Streptomyces hawaiiensis: one gene and its partners. The protein of the gene in region 1 interacts with the protein of each later gene in a pairwise test. Links are inferred from orthologs where the notes say so. Each region holds a gene or a part of one and is shown on either strand. Other genes may lie near its edges.

Region 1 (9,845 bases):
CGCGGTTGACGTGGTCCGTTCCTGGCCCCGTGGAATCGACCTGAAAGTGGTGGAGCGGACTCCGGTTCTGATTGTCCAAAAGGGCGGAAAGTTTGTCGAAGTGGACGATGAAGGTGTCCGCTTCGCCACGGTTTCTGAAGCCCCGAAAGGCGTCCCCGCACTGGAATTGACGCTCTCCCGGTCCAGCTCCGCCGCCGCGAGCCTGCGCCGCTTCGGCGAGTCCCGGCTGGTGCGCGAAGCGGTCGGCGTCGCCCGCGCGGTTCCGGCCGCCGTCGCGCGCGACGCACGGACCGTCAAGGTCCGTTCCTACGACGACATCTCGCTGGAGTTGAGGGACGGGCGCACGGTCGTCTGGGGAAGCGGCGAGAAGGGCGCCGCGAAGGCCCGCACACTCACCGCTCTGATGAAAGCCTCGCCCGGTGCGCGGTACTTCGATGTGAGTGTCCCCACCGCGCCCGCGTCATCAGGGAGTTGACGCACATCCGCGCAGGCCAGCACCCTGGTTGGGCAGTGCTACGGCTGATCACATAGGGTGAAAAGAAAAACGGGAGGTTCGGCGTGTTCGTTGAACGTGCGCCACTTGTCGACTTAGTGTCCTGTTCAGAAGACTCCAAGGAACGGACACACTGGTAACCCTAAACTTCAGGGTTAGGGTTCGGGTCGGCGATACGGACCGTCCCATTCGGCATCAGTCGTCGGGTCGCGGGGCGCAGGGCGTCACGCTGATTCGGCGACACGTAACTCGAGGCGAGAGGCCTTCGACGTGGCAGCACCGCAGAACTACCTCGCAGTCATCAAAGTCATCGGTGTCGGCGGCGGTGGTGTCAATGCCATCAACCGGATGATCGAGGTCGGTCTCAAGGGCGTCGAGTTCATCGCCATCAACACCGACGCGCAAGCTCTGTTGATGAGCGACGCCGACGTCAAGCTGGACGTCGGCCGTGAACTCACCCGCGGACTCGGCGCCGGAGCCAACCCGGCCGTGGGCCGCAAGGCCGCCGAGGACCACCGCGAGGAGATCGAGGAGGTCCTCAAGGGGGCCGACATGGTCTTCGTGACGGCCGGTGAAGGCGGCGGCACCGGCACCGGCGGCGCACCCGTCGTGGCCAACATCGCCCGCTCGCTCGGTGCCCTCACCATCGGTGTGGTCACGCGCCCGTTCACCTTCGAGGGACGGCGCCGCGCGAACCAGGCCGAGGACGGCATCGCCGAACTCCGCGAAGAGGTCGACACCCTCATCGTCATCCCGAACGACCGGCTGCTGTCCATCTCGGACCGCCAGGTCTCGGTGCTGGACGCCTTCAAGTCGGCCGACCAGGTCCTGCTCTCCGGTGTCCAGGGCATCACCGACCTCATCACCACCCCGGGCCTCATCAACCTCGACTTCGCCGACGTCAAGTCGGTCATGTCCGAGGCAGGCTCGGCCCTGATGGGCATCGGCTCCGCCCGCGGCGACGACCGCGCGGTGGCCGCCGCCGAGATGGCGATCTCCTCGCCGCTGCTGGAGGCGTCCATCGACGGCGCCCGCGGTGTGCTGCTCTCCATCTCCGGTGGCTCCGACCTCGGTCTGTTCGAGATCAACGAGGCCGCCCAGCTGGTGAGCGAGGCCGCCCACCCCGAGGCCAACATCATCTTCGGCGCGGTGATCGACGACGCCCTCGGCGACGAGGTCCGGGTCACCGTGATCGCCGCCGGCTTCGACGGCGGACAGCCGCCCGCCAAGCGGGACAACGTCCTCGGCTCGTCCTCGGCCAAGCGCGAGGAGCCGGCCCCGGTACGGCAGACCGAGAGCCGCCCGTCCTTCGGATCGCTCGGCAGCGTGACCCCGAAGGAGGACCCGGAGCCCGCTCCGGAGCCGGTCAAGGACATCCCGGTCGCCCCGCCGGTCCCGCCGGCGCCGCGGACCTACTCGGACAGCGCGGCCGAGGAACTGGACGTACCGGACTTCCTCAAGTGATCCTTCAGTCGTGATAGGACAGCGCGAAAGCGCGAGCGGCGCGCACTTCGGCTTCACCGACCGGTGGGGCGGGGTGAGCGCCGCTCCGTATGAGGAGCTCAACCTCGGCGGAGCGGTCGGCGACGACCCCGACGCCGTACGCACCAACCGTGAGCTGGCCGCACAGTCCCTCGGCGTCGAGCCGGACCGGGTGGTCTGGATGAACCAGGTGCACGGGGCCGACGTGGCGGTGGTGGACGGACCCTGGGGATCTTCGACCCGGATCCCGCCGGTCGACGCGATCGTCACCGCCCGCCGGGGGCTCGCCCTCGCCGTACTCACCGCCGACTGCGTGCCGGTGCTGCTCGCCGACCCCGTCGCCGGGATCGCCGCCGCGGCCCACGCGGGCCGGCCCGGCATGATCGCCGGAGTCGTCCCGGCCGCGCTACGCGCGATGACGGAACTGGGCGCCGAGCCCACCCGGATCGTCGCCCACACCGGCCCCACCGTCTGCGGCCGGTGTTACGAAGTGCCCGAGGCGATGCGCGCCGAGGTGTCCGCCATCGAGCCGGCGGCGTACGCCGAGACGGGTTGGGGCACACCGGCGGTCGACGTGAGCGCCGGAGTGCACGCCCAGCTGGAGCGGCTCGGGGTGTGCGACCGGGAGCAGTCGCCGGTGTGCACGCTGGAGTCGCGCGATCACTTCTCGTACCGCCGCGACCGCACCACCGGTCGGCTCGCGGGTTATGTGTGGCTGGACTGATAGGGCATGACGGACCGTAAGAACGAACTCGCCGCGAATCTGGCGAAGGTGGAACGGCGCATCGCCGACGCGTGCGCCGCCGCGGGGCGCGCCCGCGACGAGGTGACCCTGATCGTGGTCACCAAGACCTACCCCGCGAGCGATGTGCGGATCCTCGCGGAACTCGGCGTGCGGCACGTCGCCGAGAACCGCGACCAGGACGCGGCCCCGAAAGCCGCCGCCTGCGCGGATCTGCCCCTTACTTGGCATTTTGTCGGTCAACTCCAGACCAACAAGGTGCGATCCGTGGCCGGTTACGCGGATTTCGTGCAGTCCGTCGACCGGTCCAAGCTCGTCACCGCCCTGTCGAAGGAAGCCGTCCGGGCCGGGCGCGAACTGGGATGCCTGCTCCAGGTCGCACTGGACGCCGGTGCGAGCGGCCGGGGCGAGCGCGGAGGGACCGGCCCTGGCGGAATCGGGGAGTTGGCCGACCTCGTGGCCGGGGCCCCGGGGCTCCGGCTCGACGGACTGATGACCGTGGCGCCGCTCACCGGGGAGTACGCGGGACGCGAACAGGCGGCCTTCGAGCGGTTGATGGATTTGTCGACCGACCTGCGCCGGAGTCATCCGGCTGCCACCATGGTCTCGGCAGGGATGAGTACGGACCTCGAACAGGCCGTGACGGCCGGAGCGACACATGTGCGCGTCGGCAGTGCGGTACTCGGAGTCCGCCCCAGGCTCGGGTAACGTCGCCAAGAAGTCGGACCACAGCAGAAAATATGGTCATTGCCGCCGAAAGGCGGATTCAAGGACCTCGTGGATCGCGGGCACTTGGCAGTCGTCAGCCGATCCACCACAGAGCGGAGGACTCAGAGCATGGCCGGCGCGATGCGCAAGATGGCGGTCTACCTCGGCCTCGTGGAGGACGATGGGTACGACGGCCGCGGATTCGACCCCGACGACGACTTCGAACCCGAACTGGACCCGGAGCCCGAGCGGGACCACCGACGGCACGAGCCGTCCCACCAGCCGCACGTCTCACATCTGTCCCAAAGGGACGAAGAGGTACGAGTCGTACAGGCGCCCGCGCCTCGCGAACCGGCCGCCCGCTCCGCTTCGCTCCCCGCGGAATCCAGCCGCCCGGCGCGCATCGCGCCCGTGGCATCCATCACACAAGAACGCGCAAGTCTGGAGAAGAACGCACCGGTGATCATGCCCAAGGTCGTGTCCGAACGAGAGCCTTACCGGATCACCACGCTTCACCCACGGACCTACAACGAGGCCCGTACCATCGGGGAACACTTCCGTGAAGGCACCCCGGTGATCATGAATCTGACTGAGATGGACGACACAGATGCGAAGCGACTTGTCGACTTTGCGGCCGGTTTGGTGTTTGGTCTTCACGGCAGCATCGAGCGGGTGACGCAGAAGGTGTTCCTGTTGTCGCCTGCTAACGTCGATGTCACGGCGGAGGACAAGGCCCGCATCGCAGAGGGCGGGTTCTTCAACCAGAGCTGAGACGCACCACCGGAAACAGCAGTAGACAGCACGACACAGCAGGGCACAGGGGAGAGGGAAGCAAGAGATCATGAGCGTGGTTTTGGATGTCGTCTACATCGCGCTGATGTGCTTCCTCATCGTGCTCATCTTCCGGTTGGTCATGGACTACGTCTTCCAGTTCGCCCGCTCATGGCAACCCGGCAAGGCGATGGTGGTCGTTCTGGAGGCCACCTACACTGTCACTGATCCACCGCTCAAGCTTCTGCGGCGGTTCATTCCGCCGCTGCGTCTCGGGGGCGTGGCGCTCGACCTGTCCTTCTTCGTACTGATGATCATCGTCTACATCCTGATCTCGATCGTGAGTCGGCTGTGAGCGATGTGAACTACGGTCTTGCCGAATGCCGACGACTACGTTGAGGTGAAGAGATGCCGTTGACCCCCGAGGACGTGCGGAACAAGCAGTTCACGACCGTCCGCCTCCGAGAAGGCTATGACGAGGACGAGGTCGATGCCTTCCTCGATGAGGTCGAAGCCGAACTGACCCGCCTGCTCCGTGAGAACGAGGACCTGCGCGCCAAACTGGCCGCGGCCACGCGCGCTGCTGCGCAGAACCAGCAGAACATGCGCAAGCCTCCGGAGCAGCAGGATCAGCAGCAACAGCAGCAACAACAGCAGCAGCAGGGCATGCGCGGTCCTGGTGGTCCCGTACCCGCCGGCATATCGGGCCCGCCGCAGCAGCAGATGGGTGGCCCCATGGGTGGTCCGCCCCAGCTGCCGAGCGGTGCCCCGCAGCTGCCCGCCGGTCCCGGCGGTCAGGGTGGACCTCAGGGTCCCGGCCCGATGGGTCAGGGTCCGGGTCCGATGGGCCAGCCCCCGATGCAGCAGCAAATGCAGCAGCAGATGGGCGGCCCGATGGGCGGCCCCGGCCCCATGGGCGGTCCGATGGGCGGCCCCGGTCAGCAAGGTCCCGGTGGCGACAGCGCCGCCCGTGTCCTCTCGCTGGCCCAGCAGACCGCCGACCAGGCGATCGCGGAGGCCCGTTCCGAGGCCAACAAGATCGTCGGCGAGGCCCGTTCGCGTGCCGAGGGTCTGGAGCGTGACGCCCGTGCCAAGGCCGACGCCCTGGAGCGGGACGCGCAGGAGAAGCACCGCGTCGCGATGGGCTCCCTGGAGTCCGCCCGCGCCACGCTGGAGCGCAAGGTCGAGGACCTGCGCGGCTTCGAGCGCGAGTACCGCACGCGCCTGAAGTCGTACCTGGAGTCGCAGCTGCGTCAGCTGGAGACCCAGGCCGACGACTCGCTGGCCCCGCCGCGCACTCCGGCGACCGCGTCCCTCCCGCCGTCCCCGGCGCCTTCCATGGCTCCGGCCGGCGCGAGCGCCCCGTCCTACGGCGGCAACCAGACGATGGGCGGCAACCCGTCCCAGTCCGCTCCGTCCTACGGCGGCGGCCAGCAGCAGATGTCTCCGGCCATGACCCAGCCGATGGCGCCGGTACGTCCGCAGGGCCCGTCCCCGATGGGTCAGGCGCCCTCGCCGATGCGGGGCTTCCTGATCGACGAGGATGACAACTGACGGCCTGATGGCCAGTAGTACGGCATAGACGTCGGCAGCGTTCAGGGCGAGGCCCCGGGTTCCTACCCGGGGCCTCGCCCTTTTGCCGCGCGCGTTCGTGTCTGCGTCCTCACGTTCGTGCGTACGCAATCGCGTTCGTGCGCACGCAACGCCGAAGGCCCGGACCCGCCAAGATCTTTGGCGGGTCCGGGCCTTCGGCCTGAGGGTTACGCCTTGCGCAGGCGGAACGTCAGGGACAGTCCCTCGTCGGTGAAGGGCTCGCCGTAGGTGCCGTCAGCCTCGCCCTGGGCGCTGTGCTCATTCAGGAAGGCCGTCGCCAGGACCTCGTCGGCGATCAGGCCGGCGTGGTCGGTCAGGGCCTCTACTGTCGCCTGGTCCGTGGCGGTCCAGCGCAGCGCGATGCGGTCGGCCACGTCGAGGCCGCTGTTCTTGCGGGCCTCCTGGATCAGGCGGATCGCGTCACGGGCCAGGCCCGCACGGCGAAGCTCCTCCGTGATCTCCAGGTCCAGAGCGACCGTCGCGCCCGAGTCGGAGGCCACCGACCAGCCCTCGCGCGGGGTCTCCGTGATGATGACCTCGTCGGGAGCCAGCGTGATGGTCTCGCCGTCGACCTCGACCGACGCCGTGCCCTCGCGCAGGGCCAGGGACAGGGCGGCCGCGTCCGCGTTGGCGACGGCCTTGGCGACGTCCTGGACGCGCTTGCCGAACCGCTTGCCCAGCGCACGGAAGTTGGCCTTCGCCGTGGTGTCGACCAGGCTGCCGCCGACCTCGCTCAGCGTCGCCAGGGACTCGACGTTCAGCTCCTCCGTGATCTGCGTGCGCAGTTCGGAGTCCAGCGTCTCGAAGCCCGTCGCCGCGATCAGCGCGCGGGAGAGCGGCTGACGCGTCTTGACGCCCGACTCCGCGCGCGTGGCACGGCCGAGCTCCACCAGCCGGCGCACCAGCACCATCTGCTTCGACAGCTCCGGGTCGATGGCGGTGAGGTCCGCCTCCGGCCAGGACGACAGATGGACCGACTCCACAGCGCCCGGGGTGACCGGGACGATCAGGTCCTGCCACACCCGCTCGGTGATGAACGGGGTCAGCGGGGACATCAGCTGCGTGACCGTCTCGACGACCTCGTGCAGCGTGCGCAGGGCCGCCTTGTCGCCCTGCCAGAAGCGGCGACGGGAGCGGCGCACGTACCAGTTGGACAGGTCGTCGACGAACGCGGACAGCAGCTTGCCGGCGCGCTGGGTGTCGTAGGCGTCCAGCGCCTGGGTGACCTGGTCGGTGAGCGCGTGCAGTTCGGACAGCAGCCAGCGGTCCAGGACCGGGCGGTCGGCCGGGGCCGGGTCGGCCCCGGAGGGGGCCCAGTTCGACGTACGGGCGTACAGGGCCTGGAAGGCGACCGTGTTCCAGTACGTCAGGAGCGTCTTGCGGACGACCTCCTGGATCGTGCCGTGGCCCACGCGGCGGGCCGCCCACGGGGAGCCGCCGGCCGCCATGAACCAGCGGACCGCGTCGGCGCCGTGCCGGTCCATGAGCGGGATCGGCTCCAGGGTGTTGCCCAGGTGCTTGGACATCTTGCGGCCGTCCTCGGCGAGGATGTGGCCGAGGCAGACGACGTTCTCGTACGAGGACTTGTCGAAGACGAGCGTGCCGACCGCCATCAGCGTGTAGAACCAGCCGCGGGTCTGGTCGATGGCCTCGCAGATGAACTGCGCCGGGTAGCGGGCCTCGAACAGCTCCTTGTTCTTGTACGGGTAGCCCCACTGCGCGAACGGCATCGACCCCGAGTCGTACCAGGCGTCGATCACCTCGGGCACGCGCGTGGCCGTCTTCCCGCAGCCGCCCTGCGGGCAGGCGAACGTGACGTCGTCGATGAACGGGCGGTGCGGGTCCAGGGCCGACTGGTCCGTGCCGGTCAGCTCGGTCAGCTCGGCGAGGGAGCCGGCGCAGGTGAGGTGGTCGTCCTCGCAGCGCCAGATCGGCAGCGGCGTGCCCCAGTAGCGGTTGCGGGACAGCGCCCAGTCGATGTTGTTGTTCAGCCAGTCCCCGTAGCGGCCGTTCTTGACCGTCTCCGGGAACCAGTTGGTGCCCTCGTTCTCCGCGAGGAGGCGGTCCTTGAGCGCCGTGGTGCGGATGTACCAGGAGGGCTGCGCGTAGTAGAGCAGCGCGGTGTGGCAGCGCCAGCAGTGCGGGTAGCTGTGCTCGTAGGGGATGTGCTTGAAGAGCAGGCCGCGGCTGTCGAGGTCCTCGGTGAGCTTCTCGTCGGCCTTCTTGAAGAAGACGCCGCCGACGAGCGGGACGTCCTCCTCGAAGGTGCCGTCCGGGCGGACCGGGTTCACGACGGGGAGGCCGTAGGAGCGGCAGACCTTGAGGTCGTCCTCACCGAAGGCGGGGGACTGGTGGACCAGACCCGTGCCGTCCTCGGTCGTGACGTACTCGGCGTTGACCACGAAGTGGGCCGCCTCGGGGAACTCCACCAGCTCGAAAGGCCGCTGGTACGTCCAGCGCTCCATCTCGGCGCCCGTGAAGGACTGGCCGGTGGGCTCCCAGCCCTCGCCGAGGGCCTTGGCGAGGAGCGGCTCGGCGACGACCAGCTTCTCCTCGCCGTTCGTCGCGACGACGTAGGCGACCTCGGGGTGGGCGGCGACGGCGGTGTTGGACACCAGGGTCCAAGGGGTCGTCGTCCACACCAGGAGCGCGGCCTCGCCGGCCAGCGGGCCGGAGGTGAGCGGGAAGCGGACGAAGACCGAGGGGTCGACGACCGTCTCGTAGCCCTGCGCCAGCTCGTGGTCCGACAGGCCCGTGCCGCAGCGGGGGCACCAGGGGGCGACGCGGTGGTCCTGGACCAGCAGGCCCTTGTTGAAGATCTCCTTCAGCGACCACCAGACCGACTCGATGTACTCGGGGTCCATCGTGCGGTACGGGTCGTTCAGGTCGGTCCAGTAGCCCATGCGGGTCGTGAGCTCTTCGAAGGCGTCCGTGTGCCGGGTCACCGACTCACGGCACTTCGCGTTGAACTCGGCGATGCCGTACGCCTCGATGTCCTGCTTGCCGGAGAAGCCGAGCTCCTTCTCGACGGCGAGCTCCACGGGGAGGCCGTGGCAGTCCCAGCCGGCCTTGCGGGCCACGTGGTAGCCGCGCATGGTGCGGAAGCGGGGGAAGACGTCCTTGAAGACGCGCGCCTCGATGTGGTGGGCACCGGGCATGCCGTTGGCGGTGGGCGGGCCCTCGTAGAACACCCACTCGGGGCGGCCCTCGGACTGCTCCAGGCTCTTGGCGAAGATCTTCTGCTCGCGCCAGAAGTCGAGCACGGCGTGCTCGAGGGCGGGCAGGTCGACCTGGGCGGGTACCTGGCGATACGTCGGCGATGTCATCAGCGGGCTTCCTCCGGCGGACTTGCTGCCTTCCGTCCGGAGGGACGAGAGCTAGGTCTGCCTGCGCCGCCTTCGGCGCGCTCCCGCGGTACCACCCTCCTTGGCCCTCCGGCACGGGGTGTGCGCCGACGAGCCCCCTCATTGGGGTCGCGATGCCGGGTCTACTGGCCGTCGCTCGCTGGCTCCGGTGTTCTTCCGGCGGCTCCGGGGTGATCTTCACGTCGCGCTCGCCCCCGGGCTTCCACCGTCCCCGGGTCGCTCTGGGCTGCGTACGCCGCTACTCGTCCCCATCCACGCTTTTCGCTCCGCCCAGTGTACGGCGCCGCGCGGATGGCGGCCGACCGGTTTTCGGGGCGGTCGGGGGTGAGGTGGCGGGTGGGGTGCGAAATGGGTTTGGTGACCCGAATGGGGTGGTATGGGTGTTCGGATCCTGGGACGTCTCGCCTGGCGGATTACCGGGCGGGGAGCTGGGCACAACGGATGCAGGTTCGCCGCGCGGCGTGCGCGAGGCGGGCGAATCGGGCGGTGTGCCCCGTTGCCGCGGGACTCGAGTCGATTTATCGTCCCAGCACGATGCGCGAGCAAGATCACAATATGTGAAGGGGCCGCGGCCATGGTGGCGAAGAAGACCGCCGTACAGCAGCCGGCGTCCGGCAGGTCCTCGGAGGCCTCCGGCGGTGCGGCCAAGGACGTGGGCGGGAAGAAGTCAGCGCAGGGGGGCTCGGCGGGG
Region 2 (9,953 bases), 3.9 Mb from region 1 along the record:
ACCCCGCTGGCATCCCGGCCACGGTCACCGTGTACCTGCAGAACAACGGCGCCGACGCGAAGAAGGTGGGCGAGCAGGTGGTCAAGGGCTCGCGCGAAGGCACCACCATCACCTTCGCCGACGACTGGAAGCCGAACGCCCAGTACCGCATCCACGTCAAGGCCGCTCAGTACGTCGACGAGGACATCAAGCCCAACCTCGTCACCCCGGCCACGGCCTGCAAGAAGGAGGAGGAGCCCCCGGCTTCGACTCCCCCGGCGACGCCGACCCCGTCGGCCTCCCCCTCCCAGCCGGCGGAGGAGACCGGGACCCCGGCTCCGGAGCCTTCGGAGAGCCAGAGCACCTCGCCGGCGGCCAACGCGCCCGCCCCGGCCGGTGACTCCAACCTCGCCGAGACCGGTGCCGACTCCAACACCGGCATCATCGCCGGCATCGCGGCGGCCCTGGTCGTCGTCGGTGGCGGTGCGGTGTTCTTCGGCATGCGCCGTCGCGGGGCGAACAGCGACAGCTGACGCCCGCGCACACCGTGATGTGGCCCGTCCCCGATCCATGGGGGCGGGCCACGTCCCGTCTCACCCGAACGTCGCCCGCTCCAGCCAGAACTCCAGCAACTTCCGCTCCCCCAGCACCTCCAGCTCCTGGGCGTCCAGCGGCAGCCGCCGGTAGAACGCGAGCAGCACGGAGGTGAGCGGCCCGCGCAGGGCGACCGTGGCCTGCTCGTGTCCCCGGCGCCAGCGGACACCGTCCTCGGCGAGCTCGACAACCCACTCGGCGTTCAGCCCGGCCCCGGTGTCGGTGGCGTGCAGGTGGATGCTGCGGCCCTCGCCGCGCAGTTCGCTCGCCACGTCGTGCGGCTCCGTGCGCTGCACGTACGCCACGATCTGCAGCCACTCGTCGATCGCGTCGGCGGCCACGTCGGGCGCGACCTCGTAGGGCAGCCCGGCGGCGAGCGTGGCGTCGGCGCGGTGCACGGTGATCTCGTGCGTCATCCGGCGGGCCCAGAACCCGGAGCTGAGGGTCCCCGCCCAGCCCCACACCTTCGCGTCCGGCCCGGCCGCCCGCAGCGCGGCGACGACCTGGTCGCCGGTCTCCGCCAGCCACGCGTCCAGGACGGCGGCCTCACCCCGGCCCTCGGGCCCTTCGACACCCGGCACCTGCTCCTCGGGCACCTCCTCCTGGGCCCGGGTCCGCACCATGAGCTCCACCCAGCGCAGGGCGCCGCCCATGTGCCGGACCAGGTCCTCCAGCGACCAGTCCGGACAGGTGGGCACGGTGCCGGACAGCTCGGCGCCGGAGGTCACGACCGACCTCAACAGACCGACTTGGTGGGCGATTTCGTCACAGTAGCGGTCGTGTGCGAGTAGCGTCATGTCCCGCACCCTAAGCGGGCGCCGATCAGTCGAGCACGGCGATTTCGGCCGCGTCGAACTCCACGCCGACCTCGTCCCCGACCTCCGGTGCCGCCCGCAGCGCACACGCCGCCTCCAGGCGCGGGGCGTCCTCGGGCTGGAGGCGCACGGCGACATGGGTGCCCTTGAAGGTACGCGCGGTCACCGTGCAGCGCAGACCCGCGTCGGCGGGCACCAGGCGCACTCCGGCGGGCCGCACCAGCAGGGTCCGGGTGCCCTGCGGGGCATCCTCCGGCACCGGCACCTTGCCCCACGGCGTGTCCGCGGCCTCCGTCCCGACCGTCGCCTCGACCACGTTCTCGAAGCCGAGGAAGCGGGCGACGAACGCGTCGGCGGGCCGCTGCCACACCTCGAGGGGCGTACCGGACTGGGCGATCCGCCCGTCCCGCATCACCACGACCCGGTCGGCCAGCGCGAAGGCCTCCCCCTGGTCGTGTGTCACGGCGAGCACGGTCGTGCCCAACCGGCCGAACAACTCCTTCAGTTCGACCACCAGCCGCTCCCTGAGCGACCGGTCGAGCTGCCCCAGCGGCTCGTCCAGCATCAGCAGCCGGGGGCTCGGGGCGAGGGCCCGGGCCAGCGCCACCCGCTGCTGCTCGCCGCCGGACAGCGCGGCGATCGCCCGGCGGCCCGCGCCCGGCAGCCCCACGAGGTCCAGCAACTCCTGCACCCGCTCGGCCTGTCGCCGCTTCGACTCGCCGTGCATCCGCAGCCCGAAGGCCACGTTGCCGCCCACGTCCCGCTGCGGGAACAGCTGGTGGTCCTGGAACATCAGCCCCACGCCCCGCCTGTGCGCGGGCACGCCCGCCTGGTCGCGTCCGTCGAGCACCACCTGCCCGGAGTCGAGCGGCTGCAGCCCGGCCACCGCCCGCAGCAGGGTCGACTTGCCGCTGCCGCTGGGCCCGAGCACGCACACGGTCTCGTGCTCGGCGACCTCCAGATCGACGGCGTCAAGCACCGCCCGCCCGCCGAAACGGACCGTCGCGCCCCGCAGAGCCAGCAGCATCAGAACTCCCCCGTCCGGTCCGTGCGGAGCCTCTCCAGCACCAGCAGGGCCACGGCGCACACCACCATCAGAATCGTCGAAAGGGCCATCGCCTGGCCGTAGTTGAGGTCACCGGGCCGCCCCAGCAGCCGGGCCACGGCCACCGGCAGCGTCGGCCGGTCGGGACGTGCGATGAACACCGTCGCGCCGAACTCCCCCAGGGACACGGCGAAGGCGAACCCGGCCGCGATCAGCAGCGCCCGCCGCACCATCGGCAGGTCCACCTCCCGCCACACCCGCCAGGGCGAGGCCCCGAGCACCGAGGCCGCCTCGCGCAGCCGCACGTCCACCGCCCGCAGCACGGGCAGCATGGTCCGCACCACGAACGGCACCCCGACCAGCGCCTGCGCGAGCGGCACCAGGATCCACGAGGACCTGAGGTCCAGCGGCGGCTCGTCGAGAGAGATCAGGAACCCGAAGCCGACGGTCACCGCGGACACCCCCAGCGGCAGCATCAGCAGCGCGTCGAAGCCACGCACGAACCGCCCGGCGTCCCGGCGCGTGAGCGCGACGGCGGCCAGAGCGCCGATCAGCACGGCGATGAGCGTGGCGGCGACGGCGTACGACAGGGAATTGCCGATCGCCTCGATCGGCGGGACCAGGAACACTCCCCCGTCCTCACGGGTCAGCGCCCGGTAGTAGCCGAAGCCGGGCGGGCCCAGGGACCGCTGCACCAGCACCGCCAGCGGCAGCACGAGCAGCACGGCCACGGTGACGAGCACCCCGCCCAGCAGCGCCCACTGCCCCGCGCCGCGCGGCCGGCGCGCGGTCGCGGAGGCGTCCATCAGCCGCAGCGCGGTCTCCCGCCGCCGCACGGTCCAGGCGTGCACCGCGAGGATCGCGCCCACCGCGACGAACTGGATCATGGTCAGTACGGCCGCGGTGGACAGGTCGAAGATCTCGGACGTCTGCCGGTAGATCTCCACCTCCAGGGTGGAGAAGGTGGGCCCGCCGAGAATCTGCACGACGCCGAAGGAGGTGAAGGTGAACAGGAAGACCATGAGCGCGGCGGCGGCCACGGCCGGGGCGAGGGCGGGCAGGGTGACCTGCCGCCAGGCCCTCAGCGGGGACGCGCCGAGCATCCGGGCCGCCTCCTCCTGCCGCGGGTCGAGCTGCGCCCAGAGCCCGCCGACGGTACGGACGACGACCGCGTAGTTGAAGAAGACGTGCGCGAGCAGGATCGCCCAGACGGTGGTGTCCAGCCGTACGCCCCACAGTTCGTCGAGCAGCCCGCCCCGCCCGACCAGCGCCAGGAACGCCGTACCGACGACGACCGTCGGCAGCACGAACGGGACGGTCACGACCGCCCGCAGAACCTGCTTGCCGGGGAAGTCGAAGCGCGCGAAGACGTAGGCGCCGGGGAGCGCGACGAGCAGCGTGAGCGCGGTGGAGACGAACGCCTGCCAGGTGGTGAACCACAGCACGTGCCGGACGTCGGACTGCGCCAGCACCTCCCCGATCCGCCCGAGGTGCCAGGTCCCGTCGGTCTTCAGGCCGCGCGCGACGATCGCGGCGACGGGGTAGGCGAAGAAGACCGCGAAGAACGCGACGGGCACGGCCAGCAGACCGAACCGCGCCGCCGCGCCTCGCCTGCGAGCGGCTACTTCAGTACGAGTGAGGTCCACGACTTGACCCACTGGTCACGGTGGTCGGCGATCTTCGCCGGGTCCATGGTCTCCGGGTCCTTCGCCTGCGGCCCGTACTTCACGAACTCAGTCGGCACCTGGGCGCCCTCGCGCACCGGGTACACGAACATGTTCATCGGCATGTCCTCCTGGAACCGCTGCGTGAGCAGGAAGTCCAGGAACGCCTTGCCGCCCGTGGGGTTCTTCGCGTTGCTGAGCAGCCCGGCGTACTCGACCTGCCGGAAGCAGGTGCCCTCGGCGACCCCGGTCGGTGCCGTGCTCGGCTTCGGGTCGGCGAAGACGACCTCGGCGGGCGGCGAGGAGGCGTACGACACGACGAGCGGACGGTCGCCCTTGGCCTTCTTGCCGCCGGCCGAGCCGGAGAACTCCTCGTTGTAGGCCTGCTCCCAGCCGTCGACGACCTTCACGCCGTTGGCCTTGAGCTTCTTCCAGTAGCTCTCCCACCCGTCGTCGCCGTACTGCGCGGCGGTGCCGAGCAGGAAGCCGAGGCCGGGCGAGGAGGCGGAGGCGTTCTCGGTGACGAGCAGGTTCTTGTACGCGGGCTTGACGAGATCGTCGAAGCTCTTCGGCGGCTGGATCTTGTGGTCGGCGAAGTACTTCTTGTCGTAGTTGACGCAGATGTCGCCGGTGTCCACGGGCGTGACCCGGTGCTTGTCCTGGTCGACGCGGTACTCCGCCTTGATCCGGTCGGCGCCCTTCGCCTCGTACGGCTGGAAGAGGCCGTTGTCGAGGGCGCGCGACAGCAGCGTGTTGTCGACGCCGAAGAAGACGTCGCCCTGCGGGTTGCCCTTGGTCAGGATGGCCTTGTTGACGGCCTGCCCGGCGTCGCCGTCCTTCAGGACGTCGACCTTGTAGCCGGACTGCTTCTCGAAGGCCGCGATGACGTCCTTGGACGCGGCCCACGAGTCGTGGCTGACGAGCGTCACGGTCTTGGAGTCGCCGGACCCCTGACCGCTGTCGGACGACCCGCACGCGGCGAGAGTACCGACCATGCCGAGCCCGACGACCACCGCCGTCAGCCGCTTTGCGTTGATGCTCACTGAATTCCTCCTGGAGTGACCAGGAGAAGACGCGGCCCTGCCCGGGACTTCCGAGGTCCCGGGCAGGGCGCAACAGCTCGAGTGGTGACCGATCTCCCTACCCAGAATGACCTGGGCCAGGTTCGGAGGGTCTGCGGCCGTGTGCCGCACTCTCAGCGCTGTGGCGCTCCCCTGTCGGAATATGCAGGTGTCGAATATGAAGGTGTGCTTACGACGGCCAGACTACCGTTCGGTGGCCGCGAGCTGACCACACGCCCCGTCGATCTCCTGACCACGGGTGTCCCGGATCGTCACCGGCACACCGTGGGCGGCGATGGCCTCCATGAACGCCTTCTCGTCCTCGGGCCGTGAGGCGGTCCACTTGGAGCCGGGCGTCGGGTTCAGCGGGATCAGGTTGACGTGCACCGGCCTGCCCTTGAGCATCCGGCCGAGCCGGTCACCGCGCCACGCCTGGTCGTTGATGTCCCGGATCAGCGCGTACTCGATGGACAGCCGCCGCCCGGACTTGGCGCTGTACTCGAAGCCGGCGTCCAGCACCTCGCGGACCTTCCAGCGCGTGTTCACGGGGACGAGGGTGTCGCGCAGCTCGTCGTCGGGGGCGTGCAGCGAGATGGCGAGGCGGCACTTGAAGCCCTCGTCGGAGAACCGGTGGATGGCCGGGACGAGCCCGACCGTCGAGACGGTGATGCCGCGCTGCGAGAGCCCCAGCCCGTCGGGCTCGGGGTCGGTGAGCCGCCGGATGGATCCGATGACCCGGTTGTAGTTGGCGAGCGGCTCGCCCATGCCCATGAAGACGATGTTGCTGAGCCGCGCGGGACCGCCGGGGACCTCCCCGTCCCGCAGGGCCCGCATGCCGTCCACGATCTGGTGCACGATCTCGGCGGTGGACAGATTCCGGTCGAGACCGGCCTGCCCGGTCGCGCAGAACGGGCAGTTCATCCCGCATCCGGCCTGCGAGCTGATGCACATGGTCACCCGGTCCGGGTAGCGCATCAGCACGGACTCGACGAGCGTCCCGTCGAACAGCCGCCACAGCGTCTTGCGGGTGGTGCCCTGGTCGGTGGACAGATGCCGCACGACGGTCATCAGCTCGGGCAGCAACGCCTCCTGCAGCCGCCCCCGGGCACCGGCCGGAATATCGGTCCACTGCTCCGGATCATGCGCGTACCGCGCGAAGTAGTGCTGCGAGAGCTGCTTGGCACGAAACGGCTTCTCCCCGACAGCGGCTACGGCCTCCTTGCGCTCGGCAGGAGTGAGATCGGCGAGATGCCGCGGCGGCTTCTTGGCTCCGCGGGGGGCTACGAAAGTGAGTTCTCCGGGTGCAGGCATAACCCTCCCAGTGTCGCAGATCAACTCGGGGAGCCCAGGCCGGAGAGGGGTGGGGGTGGTCACCTGTGGGTGCCGACTGTCAGCGTTGGTCGGTCTCGGACGGCCCAGGGGGCTCGCGGTCGCGATCACCGCTTTACGAGTTCGAGCCGGTCCCTAAGCGGACAACTCTCAGGTGTCCGCGCCGTTGGTGGTCGGCAGGAGTGCGGCCAATTCGGCGTCGTCCGGGCGGTGGGCCGCCTCGGCTGCCTTACGCAGAACTGCGCGGTCGACCTTGTCCACATCAGCGATTAGACGAATCACCACGCCGTCGTCGGGCACCGCGTATTCGTGGCTGTCACCGGCCTTGCGGTACCAGGCGTCGCCGTCGTGCTCACAGGTGACCTGCTTCTCTGACACCTCGCCCAGCGGCTGCTTGGGGCAGCTCTCCGCCGTCATCGTGCCATGCCCCACGAAGAGGCCGAACTTGGTGGCACCCTTCTCGGACCGATACGCGGCAACGAACTCGTCGTTGTACTCGCCAACCGACTCCTGGAACACGGTGTAGCCGGAGACCTTGGTGACATAGACGAGTTCCGGCGCGACCCCCCAGTCTCCCGCGGCGGCGTCAAGGTCGGCGCTGTCGGCGGCCGTACCGCCGCTCTTGTCCGCGTCGCATCCTGTAAGGAGAACGGGCAACAAGAGAAGGGGGAGCAGCGCACGCGCGGGTCGCATCATGCGCACATCCTTTCGCATGGGCATGCCACAGGCACAGCACTTTCTGGATTCCCTCAGATCCCGACCAGGCCGGTCACGGCACAGCCGACCTGGTGCGCGATCAACCACCGCCGAGCAGATCGAGGATGTGGGGCCACGCCGCCTCGCCCAGGAGCGCGTCGGCTTCAGCTGTGCCCCCGTACTCGAAGTGCCCGGACGCCGGCGCCGGGCTCTCGCCAGGAAGGCGTGGTCGGTGGCCGGCGTCGTCACGGGCGATCAGACGCACGGTCGCCCCGGTCGAGCGCCGGCGCCGAGCCAGCTGCCGAGCGAAGGGCAGCGACGGCCACATCGCGTCGTCGCCGCCTGCGACCAGGAGCAGATCGGCTCTGGCCGCTTCCACGGGGATCTCCGTCGGCGGAAGCGAGTGAGCGAAGGTCCGCTCGCTCAGTTCGTACCATCCGCGGATGGCCACGGGGCCGCTGTCCGGCTCCGCGGGAATCCAGGAATCGTCCATCGGGACGAACGGCAGCGGCCGCTCCCGCCACGTCCAGGACGAGCGGTACGGGCGGTGCGCTCCGTCGCGGCCCCGGCCGACGTTGCACCAGACCCGCGAGGTGGGTGACAGCGCAAGGGCCACGTCCACGCGCGGATCGTGCACCGCCGTGAGCAAGGCCGCTTCAGCGCCCTTGGAGGTGCCGAGGATTCCGATGCGTCGCGCTCCGCCCCGGCGAAGGAATTCGACGGCGGTGGTGAAGGTCTCCAGGGGAACCTCGCAGATTCCCGGGGGCTGCCCAGGCCCGCCGAACCAGCGGATCGCCAACGCTGTGAAGCCCTGCTGAGCAAAGAGGCGCGCGCGCTCACGTTCGACGCGCCCGCTGGATCCCCCAAGAACCAGGACGCCGACGTCGCTGCCGCGGGCTGGAGCGGCCAGAACACCTTCCCAAGGACCGGCCGGTTCGCGCTCGGTTATGTCCACGTGCCCCCTGTCGTCCTCACGGCTGGACCCCCCGTCGTCGGCACCGCAGGGGAGGCTACGCCCTACTCGCCCGTGTGCTCCAGCCGGTCCTTGAGGAGCTGCTCGTTGCGCGGGAGTTCCTTGCGGACCTGGGGGCGTACGACGAGGGGGACCATGACCTTGCCCATGCCGTGGCCCTCGAAGTCGATGTCGATCGTGACGTGGGAGCGGCGGCCCTCGTCATAGGGTTCGACCTCGCCGTGCACCTGCGCCCGCACCGGGCCGTCGACGCCGCGCATGCCCCAGCTGTGCGGCGGGTCGTACTCGGTGACCTCCATGGTCATCGGCATCACGCGGCGGCCGATGTGCCGGGTCACCCGGACCTTGCTGCCGACGCCGACGGGCCCTTCGTCGAGGCGCTCCGCGGACACGGCGCTCAGCTGCCACTCCGGCATGCGCGGAGCGTCCATGACGTACTGGTAGACCTCCTCGGGACGGCGGTCGACGTCGATGCTCTCTCGGATGATGGCCATGATGACCTCCTTTGGGAGATACATCTGAATCGTCCCACCTCAGGCCCCCGGACGTCTCCCCGAGACGTCAGCGAGCTCCCGCCCAGCCGGACGGGAGCTCGCTGACGAAGACGACCTGTTCAGCCGGAGCCGACGAAGAGCACGAGCAGCAGCCACACCACAGGAGCCGTGGGCAGCAGCGAGTCGAGCCGGTCCATGATGCCGCCGTGGCCCGGCAGCAGCGTGCCCATGTCCTTGATGCCGAGGTCCCGCTTGATCATGGACTCGCCGAGGTCGCCGAGCGTGGCCGTGACCGCGACCGCGAGGCCCAGCACCAGGCCCTGCCACCAGGCGCCGTCGTCGATGAGGAACTGCATGCACAGTGCCCCCGCGACCATGGCGAACGAGACCGCCCCGAGCAGGCCCTCGCGGGTCTTGCCGGGGCTGATGCGGGGGGCGAGCTTGTGCCGGCCGAACCGCCAGCCGACGGCGTAGGCCCCGGTGTCGCTGACGACCGTGAGCAGCAGGAAGGTGAGCACCCGCTGCGGTCCGTCGTCCGCGGTCAGCATCATCGCGACGAAGGTCGCCAGGAACGGCACGTAGAACGCCGCGAAGACGCCCGCGGTGACGTCCCTCAGGTAGCCCTCAGGCGGTTCCGTCATGCGCCAGACCAGGACGGCCAGCGCCGTGAGCGCCATGGCCACCCACGCGCCCTCGGCGCCCCGCACGTACCCGGCGACGACCATCGCGGCACCGCCGAGCGCGAGCGGCACGAGGGGCGCCCGGATGCCCTTGCGTTCCTCCAGCCGCTTGGTCAGCTCCCACAGGCCCACCACCACGGCCACCGCGACGACACCGACGAACACGGCCTTGACGACGAACAGCGACGCGACGATCACCGCACCGAGCCCGACACCGACCCCTATCGCGGCACTCAGGTCGCGACCCGCGCTCTTCTTCGGCGGCTTGGGCGCCGGCTGCGAGGGGTCGGGCATGGGCTCCGGATTCGTGTCGTTTCGGACCGGGGCGCCGCTCGGCCGAGCAGCCCCCCGGTCGTCATCCTGGTTTCCGCCGAATTCGGTCACGTCGGGCACGATGGGCATGGGGCGAGTCTGAGGCGCTTCATACGCATCGTATGCGGGACCCGCCGGAGCGGCCCCCGGGACGTGACCCTGGCCGGGGCTGTGGACCTGCCCGTGGCCGGGGCTCTGCACGTGCCCGTGGCCGTGCCCTTGGTCGGTGGGCCCCCAGTACCCGGCCTGTGGCGGCGCCCCCCAGGAAGAGTCGTTCATCAGACCTCGAGCAGCTCCGCTTCCTTGTGCTT
Region 3 (9,769 bases), 600 kb from region 1 along the record:
CGCTCGCGCACCGGGCGCGTGATCATGCCGGCCTGGCAGAAACGGCAGCCGCGGGTGCAGCCGCGGAAGATCTCCACCGACATGCGCTCGTGCACCGTCTCGGCCAGCGGGACGAGCGGCTGCTTGGGGTACGGCCACTCGTCGAGGTCCATGACGGTGTGCTTGGAGACCCGCCACGGGACCCCGCTGCGCTTCGGCACGACACGGGCGATACGGCCGTCCGGCAGGTACTCGACGTCGTAGAAGCCGGGGACGTACACCCCACCCGTCTTGGCCAGGCGGAAGAGGAGCTCCTCGCGGCCTCCGGGGCGGCCCTCCGCCTTCCAGGCGCGGACGATCGCGGTGATCTCCAGGACCGCCTGTTCGCCGTCGCCGATCACGGCGCAGTCGATGAAGTCGGCGATCGGTTCGGGGTTGAACGCCGCGTGGCCGCCGGCCAGGACGATCGGGTCGTCCAGGCCGCGGTCCTTGGCCTCCAGGGGGATGCCGGCGAGGTCGAGGGCGGCCAGCATGTTCGTGTAGCCCAGCTCCGTGGAGAAGGACAGGCCGAACACGTCGAAGGCCTTGACGGGCCGGTGGCTGTCCACCGTGAACTGCGGGACGTGGTGCTCCCGCATGAGTTCCTCGAGGTCGGGCCAGACGCTGTAGGTGCGCTCGGCGAGGACGCCCTGCTGCTCGTTGAGCACCTCGTAGAGGATCATGACGCCCTGGTTGGGCAGACCGACCTCGTAGGCGTCCGGGTACATGAGCGCCCAGCGGACGTCACAGGAGTCCCAGTCCTTGACCGTGGAGTTGAGCTCTCCGCCGACGTACTGGATCGGCTTCTGCACATGCGGGAGCAGAGCTTCGAGCTGCGGGAAGACCGACGCAGCGACTTCGGCAGGCATGTCGCGCACCTTCGTGAGCTGGACTGAACTGACAGGGGTGACCATCCAGACTAACGCGATCGCGGGGAGCCTCCGTACGCCGCAAGGTCACAGGCCCGCCGCACCGTCCTTGATCCCGTCCCAGAATCCGGGCAGTTCGGCCTCCACGCGCACCGCGCGCTGCTCCTCGCGCTCATGGAGGACGCCGTAGGTGAAGGCGCTCTCCCCCGCCGCGTGGGCGACCGCCGACAGCTCCCGCAGGGCCTGCCGGGCCATCACACTGTCCTGGTGTTCGCCGAGCAGGTTCTGCAGGGCCTTCATGGACTTGACCATGGTCCTGGCCGGCTTGCCGAGGACGGGTTCGGCCGCCTCCGCCGCGTAGCGGGTGCGCTTGGCCTTCTTGCGGGCCTCGTGCAGCGCGACGTCCCGGTCGGTGCCGGGCTCCAGGTCGGCCGCCTGCCCGATCAGGGCGGAGACCTTGCGGAAGTCCTTCCGCACGGCCTTGGCGATCGGCTGGTGGGGCTCCTTGCCGGCGGCCTTCAGCAGCGGCGGGTCGGCGATCAGCGCGTCCACGGTGTCGAGCAGGGTCAGGTAGCGGCGGGAGTCCAGGACGCCGAGGAGGCGGCCGCGGGCCCCGCTGTGCTCGGCGCTGGACCACGAGCGCAGGCGCTCCGCGAGCGGGCCGCGGACCAGGCCGTCGGGTGCCTCGTCGACGGCCGCGGTCAGCCGGTCGGTCAGCACCTCGCGGTCCCGGTCCAGGCCCAGCTCGCCGGCGAGCCACTTCAGCTCCTCGCCGATGGGGTCGGTGACGGTCCGGTCGAGGATCTTGCCGAACGACTTGAAGGTGCTGCGCAGCCGGCGGGTGGCCACGCGCATGCTGTGCACGGAGTCCTCGACGTCCCGGCGGACGGCGGGGTCGAGCTCGACGATCGCGTCCCGCTGGGTGCGCACGTAGGCGAGCACATGGTCGCCGGCGGTCACCGGTTCCCGGGCGGGTGCGGAGGCGCGCCGCTTCTTCGGGGCCGTCTCCTCGAGGGCGCGGGCCAGCTTCGACGACGACGCCGAGGGCCGTACGCCCGCTTTGCGCAGCCGCTTCTCCACCTTGTCGAGCAGGGCCGGGTCTCCCCCGTCGGCCAGCTCCACCTCCACCTCGGTCCACTGCGCCTGACCGCCGCGGCCCGTGAGCCGTTCGGCGTGCACCGTGTCCACGCTCACCTCGGCGAGCAGCCGGCCGTCGGCGTCGAGCAGGTGGCGTACGTCGCGGTCGGAGCGCAACCGGACCATCGGTAGCAGCTCGCTGTCGCGGACCCGGGAGCGGACCAGCGCGGCCAGGTCGTCGGGGAGGGTGTCGGAGAGGGGGGCGTGGATCTCGTCGCGGACGTGCGGAGCGATCGGGAACTTCAGGTGCCAGCCCGCGTCGGAACCGCCTGTGCGGCGGCGCAGGGTGACGGACGACGCGGCGAGGCGTTCGTCGCCGGTGTCGTGGTAGGTGGCGTCGAGGTGGGCCACGCCCTTGTCGACCACGGCCGCGACCCCGGCGACTCCGGTCAGGTCGGGGAGTCCGCTGTCCGCCGACTCGTACTTCCGCTCGATCTCGCGCTTGCTGTCCGCCATGAACCGAATCTAGTCGGCCGGGGCGCGGGGCGGCAGAGGGCCACCCCGCGCGGTGTCATGCCGACATCGGCCGCTGCACCCGGATCGACTGCAGCAACCCCACCGCTATCCACACGGCGAACATCGATGATCCACCGTATGACACGAAGGGCAGCGGCAGGCCGGTGACCGGCATGATGCCGAGTGTCATGCCGACGTTCTCGAAGGTCTGGAAGGCGAACCAGGCGACGATGCCCGCGGCCACGATCGTGCCGTACAGGTCCGGGGTCTCCCGGGCGATGCGGCAGGCCCGCCACAGGAGGATGCCGAGCAGCACGATGATCAGGCCGCCGCCGAGGAAGCCCAGTTCCTCCCCCGCCACGGTGAAGACGAAGTCCGTCTGCTGTTCGGGCACGAACTGGCCGGTGGTCTGCGAGCCGTGGAAGAGGCCGGAGCCGGTCAGGCCGCCCGAACCGATGGCGATACGGGCCTGGTTGGTGTTGTAGCCGACGCCGGCCGGGTCGAGTGCGGGGTTGGCGAAGGCGGCGAAGCGGGCGATCTGGTAGTCGTCGAGCACCCCGAGCTGCCAGACGGTGACCGCGCCGAGGGTGCCCGCGCCGAGCAGGCCGAACACCCATCGGTTGGACGCCCCGGAGGCCAGCAGCACGCCGAGCACGATGATGACCATCACCATGACCGACCCGAGGTCGGGCATCAGCATCACGATCAGCATGGGCACGGCGGCAAGCCCCAGCGCCTGCACGACCGTGCGGTGGTCGGGGTACTGCTTGTCGCCGGCGTCGACCCGGGCCGCCAGCAGCATCGCCATGCCCAGGATGATCGTGACCTTGACGAACTCCGAGGGCTGGAGCGAGAAGCCGCCGGGCAGCTTGATCCAGGAGTGGGCGCCGTTGATGGTGGAGCCGAGGGGGGTCAGCACCAGCAGGATCAGCAGCAGCGAGAAGCCGTAGAGGACGGGCACGGCCGTGCGCAGGGTGCGGTGGCCGAGCCAGATGGTGGCGGCCATCAGGGCGAGGCCGATGCCGGTGTTCAGCAGGTGCCGGACGAGGAAGTAGTACGGGTCGCCCTGGTTGAGCTCCGTGCGGTTGCGGGTCGCCGAGTAGACGAGGAGCGTGCCGAGCAGCGACAGGGCCAGCGCCGACAGCAGGATGGGCCAGTCGAGCCGCCGCGCCACCGAGTCACGGGCCAGCAGCCGCGTCCAGCCGGAGCGCTCGGGCCCGTAGCCGGAGACCTGGAAGCTGTTCACACCGCCGGTCATGCTGGCAACCTCCGGCTTCCCCGGCGGCGTCGCCTTCGGGTGTCACGGTTCTCGGGTGTCGGCGGGGGCGCCGTCGCCGGCTGGAGCGGGTCGGCCGGGGCGTTCGGGTCCTTCTTGTCGGCCTTCTGGTCCTTGGCGGGGTCTTTGGAGACCTTCGGGGAGGCGATGGTGCCGTCCGTCTTGACCTTCGGCAGGGCCTTCTGCGGGGTCGGCAGCAGGGCCTTCTTGGGGTTGATGTCGCCGTCCTCGGAGACGCCGTACAGCGCGTTGTAGATGTTGCGGACGGCGGGGCCCGAGGCGCCGGAGCCCGTACCGCCCTGGGAGATCGTCATGACGATCGAGTAGTCCTTGGTGTACGTGGCGAACCAGGAGGTCGTCTGCTTGCCGTAGACCTCCGCCGTGCCCGTCTTGGCGTGCATCGGGATCTTGTCCTGCGGCCAGCCGCCGAACCTCCAGGCGGCCGTACCGCGGGTGGCGACTCCCGCGAGGGCTTCGTCTATTTCGTCGCGCGTCTTCTGCGTCATCGGCAGCTTGCCGTGCGACTCGGGCTTGATCGGCGTGACGGTCTTGCCGTCGGCGCTGATGACGGCCTTGCCGACGGAGGGGTTGTAGAGGGTGCCGCCGTTGGAGATGGCCCCGTAGATGGTGGCCATCTGGATGGGCGTGACGAGCGTGTCGCCCTGGCCGATGGAGTAGTTGACGGAGTCACCGGCGCGCATGCGGTTGCCTTCGAGGCAGTTCTCGTAGGCGATCTTCTCGGCGTAGCTGCCGTTGCGCTTGCCGGTGCGGCACCAGGCGTCCTTGTTGGCCTTCCAGTAGTCCAGTTTCCACTGGCGGTCGGGGACGCGGCCGGTGACCTCGTTGGGCAGGTCGATGCCGGTTTCCTTGCCGAGGCCGAACTGGTGGGCGGTCTTGTAGAACCAGTCGCCCGGGTTCTTCTTCGGCTTGGTGCCGCCGTCGCGCTTCCACTCCTCGTGGGAGAGCCGGTAGAAGACCGTGTCGCAGGAGACCTCCAGGGCGCGGCCGAGGCTGATGGGGCCGTATCCCTTGGACTCGAAGTTCTTGAAGACCTGACCGCCGATCGAGTACGAGCTGGAGCACTGGTACGGGCCGTTGAAGGAGTAGCCCGCGTTGACCGCGGCGGCCGTCGGGACGACCTTGAAGATGGAGCCGGGTGCCGACTGGCCCTGGATGGCGCGGTTGAGCAGCGGGTAGTTGGAGCTCTTGCCGGTGAGCCGCGCGTAGTCCTTGGCGGAGATGCCGCCCACCCAGGCGTTCGGGTCGTACGTGGGGTTCGAGGCCATGGCGACGACGCGGCCGGTCCTGGCCTCCATCACCACGACGGCGCCGGAGTCGGCCTTGTAGTTGGTGCCGGTGTTCCGGTCGTGCTGCTTGCGGGCTTCCTTCATCGCCTCGTGCAGCTGGTACTCGGCGATCCGCTGGACGCGGGAGTCGATGCTGGTGACGAGGTTGTCGCCGGGGTGGGCCGGGTCGGCCTCGGCCTGCCCGATGACCCGGCCGAGGTTGTCGACCTCGTAGCGGGTGACGCCGGCCTTGCCGCGCAGCGCCTTGTCGTACTGGCGCTCCAGGCCGGAGCGGCCGACCTGGTCGGAGCGCAGATACGGCGAGTTGGTGTTCTGCGCCTTCTTGATCTCCTCGTCGGTGACCGGTGAGAGGTAGCCGAGGACCTGGGCGGTGTTGGCCTTGCCGGGGCTCGGGTAGCGGCGCACGGCCTCCGGCTCGGCGGTGATGCCGGGGAAGTCCTCGGCGCGCTCGCGGATCTGGAGGGCCTGCTTGGCGGTGGCCTCGTCGGTGATGGGGATGGGCTGGTACGGCGAGCCGTTCCAGCAGGGCTGCGGCGTCTTGGCGTCGCACAGCCGGACCTTCTCCTGGACTTCCTTGGTCGTCATGCCCAGGACTTTGGCGAGCTTGGCGAGGACTTCCTTGCCGTCGTCCTTCATCTTCAGCAGGTCGGTGCGGGAGGCGGAGACCACCAGCCGTGTCTCGTTGTCCGCGAGGGCCACGCCGCGGGCGTCCAGGATCGAGCCGCGGACGGCGGGCTGGACGACCTGCTGGACGTGGTTCCCCGACGCTTCCTTGGCGTATGCGGCGCCCTCGCGGATCTGGAGGTACCAGAGGCGTCCGCCGAGGGTGAGCAGGAGGGACAGGACGAGGACCTGGATGACGACGAGCCGGATCTGGACCCGTGAGTTCCTGCCGGTCTCGGGGATGTTGGTCACTGCGGCTGCCTCCCCCTCTCGGTGCGCGTACGGATGTGCGGGTCCGCAGGTGCGTCCGGGTACGCATGTGCGGATACGAGTGATGAACGACCGGCCCACGAGCCGGCGTTCCTACGGGACCGACCCGTTCGGGTGAACTTCCCCGCGTTCACAGCCGCTTGACCCCCTTGATGCGTCCGGCACGTGCCATCCGCGCCCGGGCCGCCTTCACCCGCAGCCCGTTGCGCTGGCTGCCGATCTTCAGTCCGGTGCCGCCGGAGAGCCAGCCGGAGGAGATGTCCGTGGCCCTGGCCGCGGCCGAGGTCGACTCGGCGAGCGGGTCGTTCTCGGCACGCCGGGCCAGGGCCATGATCCCCGGCACGACGAACGGGGCGAGCAGCAGGTCGTACAGGGCGGCCGTGAACAGCAGACTGCCGAGGCCCACATGGCGGGCGGCGGTGTCCCCGACGAGGGCGCCGACCCCGGCGTACATCAGGGTGGAGCCGACCGCGGCGGCGACCACGACGGCCATGGGGCCGGTCGCGGACTTCAGCTGGCCCGTCTCTGGTTTCACCAGGCCCGCGAGGTAGCCGATGACGCACAGCACGAGGGCGTAGCGCCCCGCGGCGTGGTCGGCGGGCGGGGCCAGGTCGGCGAGCAGACCCGCGCCGAAACCGACGAGGGCGCCGCCCACGTGCCCGTACACCAGCGCGAGGCCGAGCACGGTGAGCAGCAGCAGGTCGGGCACGGCGCCCGGCAGGTGGAGGCGGGCGAGGACGCTCACCTGGATCACCAGGGCGACGACGACCAGGGCGGAGGAGAGCAGGATCCGGTTGACGCGCATGGGGTGACAGCTCCTACTGCTCTTGCTGGTTCTGGCCGTCCACGGGGGCCTCGGCGGACGGCGTCACGGTCACCGTCACCGTCGGCCTCGGGGTGGGCTTGGGCTTGGGCGGGAGCACCGTGTCACGCGGGTCCTTCTTCGGCGCCTCGACGACGACACCGACGATGTCGAGCTTGGTGAAGGCGGTGTACGGCGTGACGTAGAGCGTGCGGGTCAGGCCGCCGCCGGAGGGGTCCACGCGGGAGACCACGCCGACGGGCACGCCGGGTACGAACGGCCGGTCGGCCTGGGAGCCGAAGGTGACCAGGCGGTCGCCCTTCTTCACCTCCGCCTTGCCGTTGAGGAGTTCCACGCGCAGCGGGCGGTCGCCCTGTCCGGAGGCGAAGCCGAGCTCGTCGCCGGACTCCATGCGGGTGCCGACCGTGAAGTCGGGGTCGCTGGCCAGCAGGACCGTGGCGGTGTTGGGGCCGACGGTGGTGACGCGGCCGACGAGCCCGTCCCCGTTCAGGACGGTCATGTCGCGTGTGATGCCGTCCTTGGCGCCGACGTCGATGGTGATGGTCCAGGAGAAGCCCTGCGCGGCTCCGATGGCGATGACCTCGGCACCCTTGATGCCGTACTGGCCCTGGCCGGCGATCTTCAGCATCTTGTCGAGCTGCTTGAGGCGGCTGCGGCTGCGGTCGTCGCTGCCGAGCCGCGCCTTCAGGGCCGCGTTCTCCTCTTCCAGCACGGCGAGCCGGTCGTGCCGCTCCCCGGAGTCGCGGATGGCGGAGACCGCGTTGCCGACCGGGTCGACCGCGGCCGAAACCCCGCTCTCGATCGGGCCGAAGACGGTTGCCGCGGCCTGCCGGGCACCGTCGACGGGCGAGTCCTCCCCGCCGCGGATGTCCACCGTGATCAGCGCGAACGCGACGGCGATCAGCAGCACCAGGAGCAGCCGGCTCTCTCGTGTGTCCCTCACGTGCGGCGGCCGTGCCCTTCCTCATAGGAATTCGGGAAGCCCCAGGGAAACCCGAGGGGCTGCTATGTGGGAGCTTATGCAGCTGTATCAACGATCCGCCGTACGAGAGGAGATCGTCCCGTACGGCGGAATCGAAGAGTTATGTCATCTGCGCGGTTGGGCGTCCAGCACCTGCTGGAGCGCCTCGAACTCCTCGACGCACTTTCCGGACCCGAGCGCCACACTGTCGAGGGGGTCCTCGGCGATGTGGATCGGCATGCCGGTCTCCCGGCGCAGCCGCTCGTCGAGGCCCCGCAGCAGCGCTCCGCCGCCGGTCAGAACGATTCCTCGGTCCATGATGTCGCCGGACAGCTCCGGCGGACACTTGTCGAGGGTCGTCTTGACGGCGTCGACGATCGCGTTGACCGGCTCCTCGATCGCCTTGCGGACTTCGGCGGCGGAGATGACCACGGTCTTCGGCAGCCCGGAGACCAGGTCCCGGCCGCGGATTTCGGTGTGCTCGTCGGAGTCGAGGTCGTACGCCGAACCGATCGTGATCTTGATCTGCTCGGCCGTGCGCTCACCCAGGAGGAGGGAGTACTCCTTCTTGATGTGCTGGATGATCGCGTTGTCCAGTTCGTCGCCCGCGACACGGATGGACTGGGCGGTGACGATGCCGCCGAGGGAGATGACCGCGACCTCCGTGGTGCCGCCGCCGATGTCGACCACCATGTTGCCCGTGGCCTCGTGGACCGGCAGGCCGGAGCCGATGGCCGCGGCCATGGGCTCCTCGATGATGTGCACCTGACGGGCGCCGGCCTGGGACGACGCCTCGATGACGGCGCGGCGCTCGACGCCCGTGATGCCCGAGGGCACACAGACGACGACCCGCGGACGAGCCAGATACCGCCGCTTGTGGATCTTCAGGATGAAGTAGCGGAGCATCCGCTCGGTGATCTCGAAGTCGGCGATCACGCCGTCCTTCAGCGGACGAACGGCAACGATGTTGCCGGGCGTGCGCCCGATCATCTTCTTCGCTTCGGCACCGACCGCGAGGATGCCACCGGTGTTGGTGTTGATCGCCACGACGGACGGCTCATTGAGTACGATCCCGCGACCCCTGACGTACACCAGCGTGTTGGCGGTCCCGAGGTCGACAGCCATGTCACGGCCGATGAACGACATTGAGTTCCCCATCAGGATTCGTCTGGCCTTCCCACTAGCTTTTGAGGGCTTATCAGGTAGGCAAAGGTGGGTGCTGTGACGTGAAGGCTTCCATCGTAGACGCGCCTTCGCGAACACTGCGGGAGGGTCTCCGCCATTGTCAGCAGATGCCGTCCGCATTCGCTTCTGGAGACGGGCGTTCGGGGACCATCGTTCCCTCGATCGCCACGCATATGCCGCAAAGTCCGGGGGCCTGGGCCCCCGGGCCTGCCGTATGTGCTGGTGGGGTGCGGACGCTACGCCCGGCCGGGGAAGAAAATCTTCACCTCGCGCTCGGCGGACTCCTCGGAGTCGGAGGCGTGGATCAGGTTCTCCCGGACGATCACACCGAAGTCGCCGCGGATGGAGCCGGGCGCCGCGGCGATCGGGTCGGTCGGGCCGGCGAGTGCGCGCACGCCCTCGATGACCCGCTCACCCTCGACGATCATCGCAACGACCGGCCCGGAAGCCATGAACTCCACCAGCGGCTCGTAGAAGGGCTTGCCCTTGTGCTCGCCGTAGTGCTGCTCCAGCGTGTCCTGGTCCAGCGTGCGCAACTCCAGCGCGGTGATCGTCCAGCCCGCCTTGCGCTCGATGCGGCTGATGATCTCGCCGGTCAGACCACGACGGACGGCGTCGGGCTTGAGGAGGACGAGGGTGCGCTGGCTCACGACGGGCTCCTTGTGCGTACGTAAAGGTTTTGCGGTGGGACGAGATTACCCGGCGTGTCGGGGCGCTTGTTACGCAGCGTCAGGTGTGGAGGAGCTCGCCTGGGCCGCGAATCTCGCCTTGGCCTCGTCCACCTTCCGGCCGTAGTGCACCGAC

Evidence for each region.
Region 2: the proteins of ftsZ (region 1) and rlmN interact in binary tests that used the Escherichia coli proteins (3 or more experiments, as listed by UniProt). The link is inferred for Streptomyces hawaiiensis from one-to-one orthologs.
Region 3: the proteins of ftsZ (region 1) and CEB94_RS13905 interact in binary tests that used the Escherichia coli proteins (3 or more experiments, as listed by UniProt). The link is inferred for Streptomyces hawaiiensis from one-to-one orthologs.

Annotation. Positions count from the first base shown.
Region 1 is NZ_CP021978.1:2,405,282-2,415,126, reverse strand. Bases 1-2,860 are described here. They hold ftsZ (cell division protein FtsZ), read left to right. Parts: upstream 1-763; coding sequence 764-1,957; downstream 1,958-2,860. Other genes in these bases: CEB94_RS11135 (YggS family pyridoxal phosphate-dependent enzyme), read left to right, coding at 2,706-2,860; pgeF (peptidoglycan editing factor PgeF), read left to right, coding at 1,968-2,699; CEB94_RS11150 (cell division protein FtsQ/DivIB), read left to right, coding at 1-475. In the rest of the region: more of CEB94_RS11135, read left to right, coding at 2,861-3,425; CEB94_RS11130 (cell division protein SepF), read left to right, coding at 3,555-4,196; CEB94_RS11125 (YggT family protein), read left to right, coding at 4,267-4,551; CEB94_RS11120 (DivIVA domain-containing protein), read left to right, coding at 4,605-5,750; ileS (isoleucine--tRNA ligase), read right to left, coding at 5,957-9,115; CEB94_RS11110 (TraR/DksA family transcriptional regulator), read left to right, coding at 9,729-9,845. UniProt on the Escherichia coli protein: Essential cell division protein that forms a contractile ring structure (Z ring) at the future cell division site. The regulation of the ring assembly controls the timing and the location of cell division.
Region 2 is NZ_CP021978.1:6,286,287-6,296,239, reverse strand. Bases 4,417-7,384 are described here. They hold rlmN (dual-specificity RNA methyltransferase RlmN), read right to left. Parts: upstream 6,470-7,384; coding sequence 5,363-6,469; downstream 4,417-5,362. Other genes in these bases: CEB94_RS29160 (acyl-CoA thioester hydrolase/BAAT C-terminal domain-containing protein), read right to left, coding at 7,284-7,384; CEB94_RS29165 (hypothetical protein), read right to left, coding at 6,638-7,183; CEB94_RS29175 (thiamine ABC transporter substrate-binding protein), read right to left, coding at 4,417-5,092. In the rest of the region: CEB94_RS29195 (LAETG motif-containing sortase-dependent surface protein), read left to right, coding at 1-512; CEB94_RS29190 (maleylpyruvate isomerase family mycothiol-dependent enzyme), read right to left, coding at 573-1,370; CEB94_RS29185 (ABC transporter ATP-binding protein), read right to left, coding at 1,396-2,415; CEB94_RS29180 (ABC transporter permease), read right to left, coding at 2,415-4,016; more of CEB94_RS29175, read right to left, coding at 4,055-4,416; more of CEB94_RS29160, read right to left, coding at 7,385-8,138; CEB94_RS29155 (SRPBCC family protein), read right to left, coding at 8,201-8,650; CEB94_RS29150 (phosphatidate cytidylyltransferase), read right to left, coding at 8,770-9,921; frr (ribosome recycling factor), read right to left, coding at 9,921-9,953.
Region 3 is NZ_CP021978.1:3,010,197-3,019,965, forward strand. Bases 6,917-9,700 are described here. They hold CEB94_RS13905 (rod shape-determining protein), read right to left. Parts: upstream 8,927-9,700; coding sequence 7,907-8,926; downstream 6,917-7,906. Other genes in these bases: mreC (rod shape-determining protein MreC), read right to left, coding at 6,917-7,762; ndk (nucleoside-diphosphate kinase), read right to left, coding at 9,202-9,615; CEB94_RS13915 (DUF4233 domain-containing protein), read right to left, coding at 9,685-9,700. Also shown: CEB94_RS13875 (TIGR03960 family B12-binding radical SAM protein), read right to left, coding at 1-887; CEB94_RS13880 (CYTH and CHAD domain-containing protein), read right to left, coding at 975-2,480; rod shape-determining protein RodA, read right to left, coding at 2,536-3,738; mrdA (penicillin-binding protein 2), read right to left, coding at 3,735-5,978; rod shape-determining protein MreD, read right to left, coding at 6,127-6,801; more of mreC, read right to left, coding at 6,815-6,916; more of CEB94_RS13915, read right to left, coding at 9,701-9,769. UniProt on the Escherichia coli protein: Forms membrane-associated dynamic filaments that are essential for cell shape determination. Acts by regulating cell wall synthesis and cell elongation, and thus cell shape.